2 linked regions of the Flammeovirga yaeyamensis genome follow. The protein of the gene in region 2 interacts with the protein of the main gene of each other region in a pairwise test. Links are inferred from orthologs where the notes say so. Each region holds a gene or a part of one and is shown on either strand. Other genes may lie near its edges.

Evidence for each region.
Region 1: the proteins of lpdA (region 2) and KMW28_RS06630 interact in binary tests that used the Escherichia coli proteins (3 or more experiments, as listed by UniProt). The link is inferred for Flammeovirga yaeyamensis from one-to-one orthologs.

What each region holds. Positions count from the first base shown.
Region 1 is NZ_CP076132.1:1,709,238-1,716,782, reverse strand. The notes cover bases 2,700-5,674. They hold KMW28_RS06630 (ATP-dependent helicase), read left to right. Parts: upstream 2,700-3,052; coding sequence 3,053-5,296; downstream 5,297-5,674. Other genes in these bases: KMW28_RS06625 (hypothetical protein), read left to right, coding at 5,412-5,674. Also shown: KMW28_RS06640 (M3 family metallopeptidase), read right to left, coding at 1-1,750; KMW28_RS06635 (YqgE/AlgH family protein), read right to left, coding at 1,841-2,344; more of KMW28_RS06625, read left to right, coding at 5,675-6,515; KMW28_RS06620 (YpdA family putative bacillithiol disulfide reductase), read left to right, coding at 6,517-7,500; KMW28_RS06615 (SDR family NAD(P)-dependent oxidoreductase), read left to right, coding at 7,500-7,545. UniProt on the Escherichia coli protein: A helicase with DNA-dependent ATPase activity. Unwinds DNA duplexes with 3'-5' polarity. Translocates on single-stranded DNA with 3'-5' polarity. Initiates unwinding more efficiently from a nicked substrate than double-stranded DNA.
Region 2 is NZ_CP076132.1:2,313,694-2,321,087, reverse strand. Bases 1,996-4,819 are described here. They hold lpdA (dihydrolipoyl dehydrogenase), read right to left. Parts: upstream 4,193-4,819; coding sequence 2,798-4,192; downstream 1,996-2,797. Other genes in these bases: odhB (2-oxoglutarate dehydrogenase complex dihydrolipoyllysine-residue succinyltransferase), read right to left, coding at 4,318-4,819; KMW28_RS09000 (BamA/TamA family outer membrane protein), read right to left, coding at 1,996-2,364. In the rest of the region: KMW28_RS09005 (hypothetical protein), read left to right, coding at 1-1,032; more of KMW28_RS09000, read right to left, coding at 1,111-1,995; more of odhB, read right to left, coding at 4,820-5,850; KMW28_RS08985 (GNAT family N-acetyltransferase), read right to left, coding at 5,899-6,336; KMW28_RS08980 (2-oxoglutarate dehydrogenase E1 component), read right to left, coding at 6,367-7,394. UniProt on the Escherichia coli protein: Lipoamide dehydrogenase is a component of the glycine cleavage system as well as of the alpha-ketoacid dehydrogenase complexes.

The sequences.
Region 1 (7,545 bases), 610 kb from region 2 along the record:
CAATTGAAGTTGGCTTCATTGCTTCCTTTTCAAAAGTAGAAACATCCTCTACTTTCCCATCTGCCAATTGATGATATTTCATATCGAGCAATCCAAAACTCACCTGACGTAGTGTTTGATACCCTTCTAAGAAAGTGGATGAAGCTTTTATTTTATCGATAAATTCTTGAGGGATAGCCTCTCCTGTTTCATAATGCTTAGCAAAAAGATCTAATGTTTCTCTTTCGTAGCACCAGTTTTCCAATACCTGAGAGGGTAATTCTACAAAGTCCCAATATACTGATGTACCCGTTAGACTTTCGTATTTACCTTCGGCCAACATTCCGTGTAATGCATGTCCAAATTCATGGAAAAGCGTAGTCACCTCATTGAAAGTCAACAAAGAAGGCTTCGTTTCAGTTGGTTTAGTGAAATTACAAACAATAGACACATGAGGTCTTTTTTCTGTATCACCAGTAATGCTTTGTCCTCTAAAAGAAGTCATCCATGCACCACCTCTTTTACCCACTCTTGGGAAGAAATCCGCATAGAAAATGGATATATGTCTTCCATTATTATCAGTAACCTCATACGTCATTACATCCTCATGGTATTTATCAATATCATTTCTAGGCGTAAAGTTTAGATCATATAATCTATTGGCTACCTCAAATACACCATTTAGTACATTTTCTAGTTTGAAATAAGGCTTTAGCGCTTCATCATCGATCGCAAATTTTTCCTTCTTCAGTTTTTCTGACCAAAATGCCCAATCCCAACGATTGACAGTAGTTGCTCCGTTTGCTTTAGCATAAGCAATTACATCTTCAACTTCCGCTTCCGCTGCTGGTCTAGCTTTTTCCTGAAGGTCGTTTAAGAATTCTACGACTGCATTAGGTGAAGTCGCCATTCTTTTCTCTAAAATGTAATCGGCATAATTATCAAAGCCTAATAATTTTGCTTTCTTGTTTCTAAATGACACCAATTGTTTTACAATCTCTTGGTTGTCGTTATCGTGACCATCGAAACATCTGCTACCGAAGGCAAAGAACAATTCCTTTCTTAACGCTTCGTTCTCAGCATATGTCATAAATGGAATATATGACGGATATTGAAGTGTAAATACCCACTTGCCTTCCATTCCTTTTTCTTTAGCTGACATCGCTGCTGCTTCTTTTACGGCATCAGGAAGTCCGGCTAATTCTTCTTCTTTTTCAACGATCATCGCATAAGCATTTGTGGCTGCCAATACATTCTCGCCGAATGTAAGCGATAACTTAGAAAGTTCAAGATCAACTTCTCTTAATTGACCTTTTAGCTCTTCGTTTAATTCTGCTCCATTGAGTGCAAAGTCACTGTAAGTCTTCTCTAACAGTTTCGCATCTTCAATATCAAGACCCAAGGTATCTTTTTGATTATAAATTGATTTTACTTTTTCAAAAATCCCTTGGTTTAGTAATATATCGTTTCTAAGTCCACTTAATTTAGGTGATACTTCTTGCGCTATTTTTTGAATTTCATCATTCGTTTCTGCTGAATTCAAATTAAAAAATATGCTGCTTATCTGCCCCAATAAATCAGAACAATGCTCTAAATCTACTATAACACTTTTAAATGTAGGTTCTTCAGAAGACGTTTCAATCTTCTTGATATTTTCCTTGGCTAATGAGATTGCATGATCAAATGCAGGGATAAAATGTTCTTCTTTGATTAATGAAAACGGTGCTGTTCCATCAACAGTTTTAAAAGGTGCTAATAAAGGATTTTGCATCTTTGGTATATATATTATTTGCTTATAAACACGTATAGCCTTCCACACAAGGCGAAAGGCTATACAATATCGTAATCTTAATCTTATTTTCTAATTCATTCGAATATTCTTTGCAGCATTTGCGAAAACTTTATATTTCCCTCCCATTTCTGTGAGTACATGTTTCCACAAATCGTCTACAGGATAATCTAAAATCTCAGAAAGTCTCATGTTAGAAACCATCCAACTGTCCTCTTTCAATTCAGAACGAAGTTGAAACTCATCCCAACCTGCATATCCCATAAAGAATCTACAGTTATTGTTGTTCAAAAGTCCTTTATTGTTCAGTACTTGAATCTCGTTGTAATTACCTCCCCAATACAAACCATCTTTTAAAGGAATGGCATTGGTGACATCTTTAAATTTATGAATATAATGTAATGTATCCTGTTCTACAGGTCCTCCTACATAAATAGGTGAATCTATGGACAAACGGTTTTCCACTTCTTCGATAGTCACTAAAGATGGCTTGTTTAAAATCAGGCCGAATGAACCCGTATTTTCATTATGTTCACACATGATGATTACCGATCGTGAAAAATTACGATCTTTCATAAAGGGCTCTGATATTAACAAGTCACCACTTTCTATAGGGCGGGTTCCAAAGTTGATAGTAAAATCCATAGCAGAAGGGAATTAAATACATTTTCAATGCATGTTCAAGTTATTTGAATTGATATGATGCTAATTACTTGATAGATCATGCTCAAAATTACTGGTTGTATATCACTATAAATTACCAATTGATACTTTTGTTTACAAAAATCTAAAAAGTCTTAAAATTTCATGATTTTAATTTCTAAAATTCATTCAGAAATGCAAAAAGAAACAGTAGTAATTTCTAAATTTTACAGACAATTCTTAGAATATTACAATAATTAAGCATTTTCATTGGTTTGTGGGCTTTATTTAAAAAAACACATCAAATTTATTGAAGCAACTACTTACTATCCTCTTTATAGAAATTATGTTTTCCGATCTATTTACATCATTTACTTCTTCCTTCCCGGAGAGGAATATCATTCCTCCCTTAAGAGGACGGATTGTTCACCCTTAAGAGGAATAGAGCTCCTCCCTTAAGAGGAAACATTGTCCTCCCTTATCTAATTGATAAACAACACTACAACTGAGTTTTTACCATCTATCCTTCTTTACATCAGCTTGCGTTATGCGTAAAAATTTATCGACAATAATTCAAAATGTATAAAAAAGTAACAAAATTGATTGTAAATTAGCAGATCAATTGCAGGATAGATTTATATAATGGATTATTTAGAAGGATTAAACCCACCTCAGCGTGAAGCTGTAGTGACTATGGATGGCCCAATGATGATCATTGCCGGTGCAGGATCAGGAAAAACAAGGGTATTAACCTATAAAATTGCTCACTTGATTGCCAACGGAGTAGAACCGTTCAATATTCTTTCTCTAACCTTTACCAATAAGGCATCAAGAGAAATGAAGGAACGTATTGTCGATGCTGTAGGCGATGATGCTAAGAATTTATGGATGGGTACTTTCCACTCCGTGTTTGCTAGAATTCTTCGTTTTGAAGCGGAGAAAATCGGTTATCAATCCAACTTTACTATTTATGATTCTGAAGATGCTAAATCAGTGATCAAAGGAGTAGTAAAAGATTTCCGTCTAGACGATAAATTATATAAACCAAGTGTAGTTTTATCTAGAATCTCCTCGGCAAAAAACAATTTGATATCTTGGAGAGCTTACGAACAAAATAACGACTTACGTTTAGAAGACGAAGCTTCTGGAAGAGCTAAAATTGCGGAGATTTATAAAGAATATGCTATTCGTTGTTTCAGAGCAAATGCGATGGATTTCGACGACCTCCTTTTTAATACATCCGTTTTATTCCAACAACATTTAGATGTCTTAAACAAATATCAAAGTAAATTTAAATATGTGCTTATTGATGAGTTTCAAGACACCAACGTCACCCAATATTTTATCACCAGAAAATTGGCGGCAAGAAACCGTAACATCTGTGTGGTAGGCGATGACGCACAATCTATCTATGCATTTAGAGGGGCAAACATCCAAAACATCCTCAACTTTAAGACCGATTACCCGGAATTAAAGGTGATCAAATTGGAGCAGAATTACCGTTCTACACAAACCATTGTAGAAGCAGCCAACTCTGTTATTGCACACAATAAGAATCAATTAGAAAAAAATACATTTACTCAAAATGCTATTGGCGAACGTATCGAAGTATTCCGTACGCCAACAGATTTAGAGGAAGCACGTGGAGTGGCACAAAGTATACAGCAAGCGATGATTAAGGATCATATTCCTGCTTCTGATATCGCCATTCTTTATCGAACGAACTCTCAGTCAAGAGCTCTAGAGGAAGCTTTGGTAAAGTTATCTATTAAAGCTCAAATCTTTGGTGGACTTTCTTTCTATCAGAGAAAGGAAATTAAGGATATGATCGCTTACTTGAAGTTTGTGACCAACCCAAAAGACGAAGAAGCTTTTAAAAGGATCATCAACTACCCTAAAAGAGGAATTGGACCGACAACGGTAAACAACCTTTTTGTAAAAGCGGCAGAGAACAAAATGGGCATTTGGGATATCGTTGCCAATGTCAGAAAGTTCTTTGGAGGTCGTGTGGCGACACAAGTGGAGAACTTTGCCAATATGATTAAGGTCTTCCAAATGCAATCAGAACAAAAGAATGCTTTCGAGACCGCATCATTTATTGCCAAAAACTCTGGTATTCTAAGAGAGTTATACGACGACAAAACGCCTGAAGGTAAAAACCGATACGACAACTTACAGGAACTTCTAAACGGTATACAAGGATTTACTGATGATCCCGAAAAAGAAGATAAGAGTCTAACAACTTATTTAGAAGAAATCTCTTTGATCACCACTCAAGATAAAGAAGATGTTTCAGATGCCATCACCTTAATGACCATCCACATGTCGAAAGGTTTGGAGTTTGATTACGTCTACCTTGTTGGTATGGAAGAGAATCTTTTCCCTTCTCAAATGATGTTGGAGACAAGAGAAGACCTGGAAGAAGAAAGACGTTTATTCTATGTGGCAATTACTCGTGCCAAGCAGCGTCTGTACATGTCTTATGCCTTGCAACGTTACCGTTTTGGTAAAACCATTATGTGTGACCCAAGTAGATTTATAGACGAAATTGCTCCTCAATACATTAGTATGAGAAGAAGCAGTATTTCGGAAGACTTAGGTCCTGGTAGCACACCTGGCTTTTCTAACTTTAGATCTTTAAGACAACAACCTTCCAACTTTATCAGAAAGGCGGTGAAGCCAAAGGATGATCGTCCTTTCCACCCATCAAATACTGATAATCTTACTATTGGACAAACAGTAAGACATACAAAGTTTGGCGATGGTAAAGTAGAAAAAATCTCGGATGAAGGTTTAGACAGAAGAGCGATCATCAATTTCGAAGAGGTGGGTAAAAAGACCTTAATCCTTACTTTCGCTAAGTTGATGATCCTAGAAGATGAATAATCATTTATTTCATATAGTATATTACTTGATTTAAATAATTGTATATTTATGTCAAGACAAGGTCCCACACTTTGATGTGGGATTTTTGTACTATAAAACTACCGAACGTAAATACATGAAAGCCTTTATATATATATTCCTCTTACAAGGAATCACTTTTTCCCTTTTTGGTCAAGACATCAAACCCCCTCCCTATTTTTTAGAATTTATAGAGGAAAACCCTACTAAGTTTCACCTTACTTATAACGATAATTCAGGTAAAGTAATAAAATGGCGTGATAACGAACTGTCTACTGTTGGAGGATTAGTCTATTGGCTTTATGTTCTTGAATATACAAGACAGGTAAGCAATGGTACTGTAAAACCAAATGAAAGAGTTCCTTTGTCTGAAATTCAAAAATTCGATGCTAGCTCGAATAAAATGAAATTCTTTCATGACTATCTGCATTACAAAAATAAATTACTTAGAGAAAAGGTTAGGCTAAGTGAAATAGCCAGTGGTTTAATTCATTTCACCACAGATGCCAATGGAGATTATTTGATGAGTCGCCTAGGTATGGATTCGGTGCAAAGAGCCGTTGGTACCTTCCATATGCACAATACCACTACTCTATTTCCTATATCAAGTGCTATGATTCATGTTCACAATCCTTTCCAAGAAGATGAAAAGGAATTTATCCATAGAATCAAGAACGAAAACTTGGGTGAATTTAGAGAGCAAGTATATCAACTCTATGATAGTTTAAATAATGATTCGCTTGGCGTCCTCAAGGACTCGTTTGTTTTTGATTCTGAAAAACACAAGACTTATGCAGCTTTATTAACCGGTCACATGCCTATGGGTATTGTATCCGATTTTAATATCTTGATACAAAATATCAATAACCGTTCGAACGAAGTTTTCTGGAAAGAGAAAATGAAAGAAGAATGGATAAAAGTAGTGGAAAAACCATTAATGGAAGATCCGACAATGGCAAAGCATTATAAACATTGCGGTAGATTGGTATACTCTACGGTAAACTCAGTATCTATTTCATTGTACGGTACTTTTAAAAATGGTAGAACAGCACAACTCACTGCTACATTTGAAGATTTAACTGAAACAGAACATATAGACTTGGCTTTATCAATAAACGACTTTGGTTTCTCTATGATTGAAAATAGAGAATATCTACAGAAAGTAATTGATAAAATCAGCCTTATTCGTCTAAAGAAATAATATGATCTACGACAACATTATTGTAGGTGGCGGTCCTATTGGATTAGCCTGTGGTATTGAAGCAGAAAAAAAAGGATTGTCCTACCTTATTTTAGAAAAGGGGTGTTTGGTCAACTCCTTGTATCACTACCCTGTGAATATGACTTTTTTCTCGACATCCGAAAAATTAGAAATTGGTAATGCTCCTTTCGTTTCCCATAATCACAGACCGGTAAGAAGAGAAGCCCTAGAGTACTACAGAAGAGTACAAACCACTTGGGATCTCAATATTCACCTTTTTGAAAAAGTATTGAATGTTGATAAGTCATTTAACGAAGAAGAGGTCTATAAAATAAAAACATCAAAAGGCGAATATCTAGCGAAAACGGTCACAATCGCTACCGGATTTTATGATATCCCTAACTTAATGCATGTTCCAGGCGAAGATCTACCTAAAGTAAAACATTATTACGACGATCCTCACCTCTACTCTTTTACAGATGTTGCGGTTATTGGTGGTGCGAATTCGGCCATTGATGCAGCCCTTGAAACGTATCGAAAGGGAGCAAATGTTACTTTAATAATAAGGGAAGAGGAAATTAACGATAGAGTAAAATATTGGGTAAAACCAGATATTGAGAACAGAATCAAAGAAGGGAGTATTAAAGTATTCTTCCAACATGAGGTAAAAGAGGTTACTCCTACTGAGATTATTATAGAAGATATGAACTCAAAGGAATTGACTCGTCTATCGAATGACTTTGTTTTGGCCATGACAGGTTATCAGCCTGATTTTGACTTTTTACAGCGTATCGGGATTACCTTATCAGATGACCATATCAAAGCCCCTGAATACAATACCAATACACACGAGAGCAATCAAGAAGGCATTTACCTTGCAGGAGTAGTTTGCGGAGGAATGAAAACAAATTCTTGGTTTATCGAGAACTCGAGAGTTCACGCAGAAATGATATACGAAAACATCCATCTTAAACTAAAGAAATAATGAGTAGTAATATTTTTATTACAGGTACTAGCAAAGGCCTTGGAA
Region 2 (7,394 bases):
ACTAATATACAACAACCTAATAAAGAGCTTCCATTTACCACTGTAAACCCAGAGCCTATAAAGTGGATACACTCCAATTTAATTCCAAACCCTAATGATCTATTAGATCAGTTTACTTATCAAGAAATCTATCATTTAACCATGAAAAGATACTTTAGACTAAGTGTCGAGTCATATTTATCTATTCAAAGGTTTTCGCCCATTATACAAGCACAAGAATATTATCATTTTACAGTAGATAAGAATGTAAAAGCTTCTGATTATTTACAAGAGTATTATTCTAATATCAAAGGATATGAACATCCATTAGGACCAGAAAAACGATCAAACACTTATTATAGTCCACAAGTAGCAAGTGGTTTCTGGCTTAGACGAATTCTAGATGGTTCTTCTGATGAAATCTATAAAGGTTTCGAGAAGGTAATAAAATTATATGATAGCAAATGGTATACTGAAAAATTACAAGAGTATAATATAGAAACTGAAAATGATAATTTGCTCTTTGAGGATAAGAAAAAGTTAATTACACAATTATTTGAGAGTACTGATTTTAAAGATTATGATCAATATTATAATGATGTTAATACAAATGAATTTATAAAAAATGAGAATCTATTTGTAAGTAATCCTCAATTAGCTGATGCTATTGTAAGTTTTTCAGCAGATTATTTTTTTAAAGAAGATACACCTTTAAAAATTGAAAAGATATATATGAAAGACATCAATGAAATCACTTTGAATGGTCTGTATAAATTTGATGGCATTGAAGTTTTATTGTTTAATTTATTTTCCGAAAAAATTGAGGCAAAAATTCAAATTGGTATTGTTAAAGTAGATGAAAAACTACTACCTGATCCATTAATAGGACATGCCGTAATACATGAATCAGATCAGCCTTATAAGTCAATTGCTGGCATATTTAAAAAGGATAATAAATGGATTTGGTTTAACGGTTTCAAGAAAAGAGAAGATGAAAATAGATTTGGCAATGAACCTGTTATTGTAACATTAAAAGAGATCAAAAGTCTATAAGAACAAAACCCCGGTAGTAAAACTATCGGGGTTTATCGTTTTTAGAAATCTAACATCTTTGCTTAAGTATTCTCTTGGTTAGAAGTATTCGTTTAAGCTCAAGTAAAACGCTCCTGCACCATCTGAACCCCAACCATAATCTAATGCTAAGTTGGTTCTTGATCTCTTATTAATCATTACTCTAGCACCCACACCGACTGCTGCTTTTAAATGATCAAATAATTGTACGTTCAAATCGTGTGACGATACTGTTGTACAGTTAGCAAAAACTACTGCTCCTAACAAATCTTTATTTCTTTGAATGATTGGCACTGGAATTCTCCATTCGATCTCAGAATAGAAAATATCATTACCTCTAAAACGACCTTGAGGGAATGCTCTACCGGAACGTCCCATTTGATCCCATCCTAAAGATGGCAATGCCATATAGGGTAAGTTACCTGATGTATGGAAGTTACCATACGTCCAAATTGCCAATACATTTCTTGGGTTCTTTTTAGAAAGACTGAAGTAGTCTCTATATTCCAACCATAATGTTGAAGCCGTCTGATCACTACCTAACCAAGTAGGCATATATCTAAACTGTGCATTAAGGAAACGACCTGTGTAAGGGTTTGCTACATTATCTCTACTATCATAAACCGCGTTTAATGACACACCTGATGTTGTATAACCTTCGTGATCAAAACCATGAATTTGGCTATAAGCATAATGGTTTGTGATTACTTGAGGATCGCTTTCCAAATCAAGTAATTGATCATTAATATTAGAATACATATCCAAGTGGTATCCTAAACCTAAATATACATTTGGTTTAATTTGCTTTAAGGCTGTTTGATGGAATCTTACAAGATCAAATTCCATTAGTTCTCCTTCATGAACACCATCTTTATAATCACCTAATTTGAAACCTCCATCTTCAGTTACTAAGATATCTGATTGAGGACCTGTACCTAAACCATATGTAGGCTGTGAAGAATAAAATAATCTCCAGTCACCTTGGAAGAACCACTCATTATTTGCTGAATAAGCATTTGATTTAATGGTGAACATCAATTGTTTTTTAGTAGAATATGTCGCCGTAACTAAAGCACTTGACATTTTCGTAGTACTAGGATCTCCCAAGAACATACCACCTGATGCAGCAAATCCATAAATAAATCCAAAAGCTGGGTTTGATGCTAATACAGGCAATGGTGCCATGTACAATTGCCCCTGCTTCACTTCCTCATCCTTTTTCTTTTCTTTTTTCGTTTCATTGTCGTTAATACCATTTGCTAAAACACAAAACGATAATAAACTTAGTAAGATCGTTGTAGTTACTCTTCTCATTTTCGATCAAGTAGTTAATTGTAATTAAGTAAATTTGGAGTGTTATAAAACACCTGACAGAGTGTTGAATTAATGATTACATTTAGTGAGATAGTAAGGTTGTTTTTAGCTTTTAACATTTAAAAATTTCCTCTTTTATCTATTTTGTCATTTCCTTCACATCAAAAAATTGTTTTTGACCAAAAAGAAAATAACACTGATTTTATTTAACCTTTTTGAATTAATATAGGTCATATTCAACATTCTATTCTATCAAAAGTATATTTATTGGCTACTCAAACAACCTGAATTAGATATTTTAATATTCTTTCATTCAATTTATGTTTATGACATTGAATGAAATTCTATGAACGAGAAAAAGTGAGACATAAAAAAAGGCCGCCAAATGGCGACCTTTTGTCTGAATAGATCAGATATATTCTTCGTTTGATAATTACATATTTAATGCTCTATCTCCTGTAGCTGCTAAACAAGCTTCCTTGATAGCCTCAGAATAAGTAGGGTGAGCATGAGACATTCTAGAAATATCTTCTGCAGACGCTCTGTATTCCATTGCAACAACCCCTTCAGAAATCATATCTGCAGCACGTGGTCCGATGATGTGCATACCTAAGATTTCGTCCGTTTCCTTATCAGCAAGTACTTTTACCAATCCATCGATATCCATAGATGCTCTTGCTCTACCTGATGCTCTGAATGGGAATGAACCCGCTTTATAAGCTCTCTTTGATTCTTTCAATTCTTGCTCTGTATAACCTACAGAAGCTACCTCAGGCCATGTGTATACAACACCTGGAATCAATTTATAATTGATATGTGGTTTTTGACCATTGATGTGTTCTGCTACGAATACACCTTCTTCTTCAGCTTTGTGAGCCAACATTGCTCCTTTGATCACATCACCGATTGCATAGATTCCTTCTACAGCAGTCTCAAGGTTTTCATTTACTTCAATTCTACCTTTCGCATCAAGTTTACCACCGATTTCTTCAAAGTTTAATTTATCAGTGTAAGGACGACGACCAATAGAAACTAAGCAATAATCACCTTTAATTTCTACTTCTTTGCCTTTCTTATCCGTAGCTTTCACAACTACTTCTTCACCTTCCACTTTTACAGATTCAACTTTAGTTTTTAAGTTAAATTTGAATCCTTCTTTCTTTAATACTCTTTGCATTTCTTTACCCATGGCTACATCCATAGTTGGGATAAGAGAATCTGCGTATTCAACTACTGTTACTTCAGCGCCTAAACGAGCATATACAGAACCTAATTCAAGACCAATTACACCACCACCGATCACGATAAGGTGCTTAGGAATTTCTTTTAGCTCTAAAGCTTCTGTAGAAGTAATCACTCTCTTCTTATCGAATTCGATAAATGGTAACATCACTGGCTTAGAACCTGTAGCAATAATTGTCTTTTTTGAGTTGATTACTTTTGATTCTTCACCATCGATTTTGATTGTGTTCTTATCAACAAAAGAACCGAAACCTTGGTAAACCTCAATTTTATTTTTTTTCATCAAAAAGCCGATACCATCTGTAGTTTGCTTTACTACCTCACCTTTTCGAGCGATCATTTTACCAAAATCAATCTTTGGTGTCTCTACTTCAAGACCATGATCAGCAAAACGGTGAACAGCTTGATGATACAATTCAGACGAATCTAAAAGCGCTTTTGATGGAATACATCCAACATTTAAACATGTTCCTCCTAAAGTATTGTATTTTTCAATTAACGCTACTTTCATTCCTAATTGGGCTGCTCTAATTGCAGCAATATAACCGCCAGGACCGGAACCGATAACTGTTAAGTCGTATGTCATAACTTTCCTATAAAAGGTATTTTTAAGAATCTTAATAGTAAGCTAAGAAGATTCAAATGTTTGTTGTGTAAAATTTAAGAGAGGACTACAACAATGTGTAGTCCTTTTGATAAAATGTCTATTGATTAAACATCCAATAATAGTCTAATTGGATCTTCTAATAACTCTTTGACTCTCTTCAAGAAGCTAACAGACTCACGACCATCAATAATTCTGTGATCATATGATAATGCCACATACATGATTGGACGAATGTGAACTTCTCCGTTGATTGCTACTGGACGTTCCACAATGTTGTGCATACCCAAAATAGCTGATTGAGGAGCGTTGATGATTGGCGTTGATAACATCGAACCAAATACACCACCATTTGTAATAGTAAATGTACCTCCTTCCATTTCTGGAATTGTCAATTTGTTATCTCTAGCTTTTAACGCTAAACGTCTTACCTCTTTTTCAATATTTGCAAGACTTAAAGACTCTGCATTTCTAATGACAGGAACTACAAGACCTTTAGGTGCTGATACGGCAATCGAGACATCACAGTAATCGTTATATACTAACTCATTACCATCAATGTATGCATTTACTGCAGGCCACTCTTTAAGTGCTACAGTTACTGCTTTTGTAAAGAACGACATAAAACCTAATCCGATTTCGTGCTTGTCCTTAAACATCTCCTTGTACTTCTTACGAAGATCCATTACAGGTTTCATGTCGACTTCATTGAATGTAGTCAACATTGCCGTTTCGTTCTTCACAGAAACTAAACGACGAGAAACTGTCTTACGAAGAGCAGTCATTTTCTCTCTTCTTTGAACTCTTTCGCCTGGAGCAGCAGTTGGTGCTGCTGGAGCTGCTTCTTTCGATGCCGCTGCTTTCTTAGGAGCAGGAGCTGATTTTTGTGCTTTCTCAGCATCCTCTTTAGTGATACGACCATCAACGCCAGTTCCTTTAACTGTTGAAGGATCGATCCCTTTTTCTGCTAAAATTTTCGCTGCTGCTGGCGATGCATGACCTGTTGCATAGGTATCGTTTCCAGATACAGCTGCTGTTGGAGCTGCTGCTGCAGGAGCCGCTTCTGATGAAGCCTCAGAAGGAGCAGTACCTTCCATAATTTCAATCTTACAAATTGGAGCACCGATTTCTAATGTATCACCCTCTTGAGCAATAACTCTTAGAATACCTTGTCCTTCAGCTGTTAATTCAAAAGTTGCTTTGTCTGACTCGATTTCACAAAGAAGATCATCCAATTCTACAAAATCGCCATCTTCTTTTGCCCAAGTCGCAATAGTTACTTCTGAAATAGACTCACCCACTGTAGGTACTACCATATCCAATACTTCGCCAGTTGCTTTTGGAGCATCTGTTGAAGCAGGAGCCGCTTCTGCAGCTGCAGCAGCTTTTGGAGCACCTTCACCTTCCTCAATAGTACAAAGTAATGCACCAATCTCTAAAACAGCATCTTCTTGTGCAGTATCAGCGATCTTGATGACGCCATCTGCTTCTGCTACTAATTCGAAAGTTGCTTTGTCTGATTCTAGTTCACATAGAACATCATCTAGTTCTACAGTGTCGCCGTCTTCTACCAACCATTTTGCAACGGTTACTTCAGTGATCGATTCACCGACAGCTGGAACGGTCATTTGTAAGCTCATAGTTTTATTATTTTGGGTGATGGAGGAATATCCCCCATCACGATAGTTCTAGACTAATTTTTTGATAAACTTGAAGTGAGGTATTCCCACTTCTTCAAATTGATCACCTTCTACAGTATATTCTAATTTTTCATAGAATCCTTTTGCTACTTCTCTAGCATGAACTGTCAACAGTTCATATCCATTATCCATAGCGAATACTTCAGAGAATTGCACCATCAAAGAACCTAGATTCTTTCCTCTTTGTGTATCCTTTACGGCTACCTGACGCATTTTAACTTCCTGAGGAGAGATTGGTTTTAAAACTAAGCAAGCAACCACCTCATCTTCATCGTTCATTGCCACAAAATGATGGCTATCGAACTCTTCAGATAATTCCTCTTTAGAAAATTCTAACCCTAAAGGTTTTCTTAAAACCTCATCACGTAATTCAACTGCTTTAAGGTATTCCGGAGAATCAAATGCTACTTCTTTGATAATGTTCATGATCAATTTTATAATTAAATAGGTTCTTTCTTATTCGAAAGCTGCAGTAACGATTCTGTCTGTCTCCCTCTTATGAACTTTAGGGAAGCCAGTTGCAGGAGATGCACTTGGTTTACGAGATACTAATCTCATCTTAATCAATTGCTCTTCGTTTCTGTAGGCTCTCAAAATATACGTCCAATAACCCATGTTCACAGGTTCTTCTTGAACCCATTTCAACGAGGTATGCTTCGAATATTTACTAAGAATATCGTTAACTTTCTTTTCTGGGAATGGGTGTAATTGTTCTACACGAACAATTGCAACATCCTGTCTATTTTCCTTTTCTTGCTTCTCAAGAAGGTCATAATAGATTTTCCCGGTGCAAAGTAACACTTTCTCTACTTTTTTAGGATCTTTTATTGAAGCATCATCATAAACTTCTTCAAATTTTCCTTTTGTGAAGTCCTCAACAGGAGAAATACACTTAGGGTGACGAAGCATTGACTTAGGAGTCATGACAATTAATGGCTTTCTAAAGTCCCAAGTTAACTGTCTTCTAATCGCATGGAAGAAGTTGGCTGGAGTAGTAAAATTACCCAATACAATATTGTATTCAGCAGCTAACTGAAGGTATCTTTCCGGACGAGCATTCGAGTGCTCAGGTCCTTGACCTTCATAGCCGTGAGGAAGTAACATTATTAAACCATTTGATCTACCCCACTTACTTTCTCCTGAAGTAATGAATTGGTCGATCATTGTTTGAGCACCATTTGAGAAATCACCAAACTGTGCTTCCCAAATTGTTAAAGCACTTGGGTTAGCCATTGCATAACCGTACTCAAAACCAAGAACACCATACTCCGAAAGTAAAGAGTTGTAGATATAGAAAGGTGCTTGAAGTTTACCAATGTTATCCAGAGAACTATATTTCTCGTTCGTCTCTGCATCATTCAATACAGCATGACGGTGAGAGAAAGTACCTCTTTGAACATCTTGACCTGTAATACGAACGATCTTGTTATCCAATAAGATCGAACCATAAGCCATAAGTTCTGCAGCTGCCCAGTTGAATACCT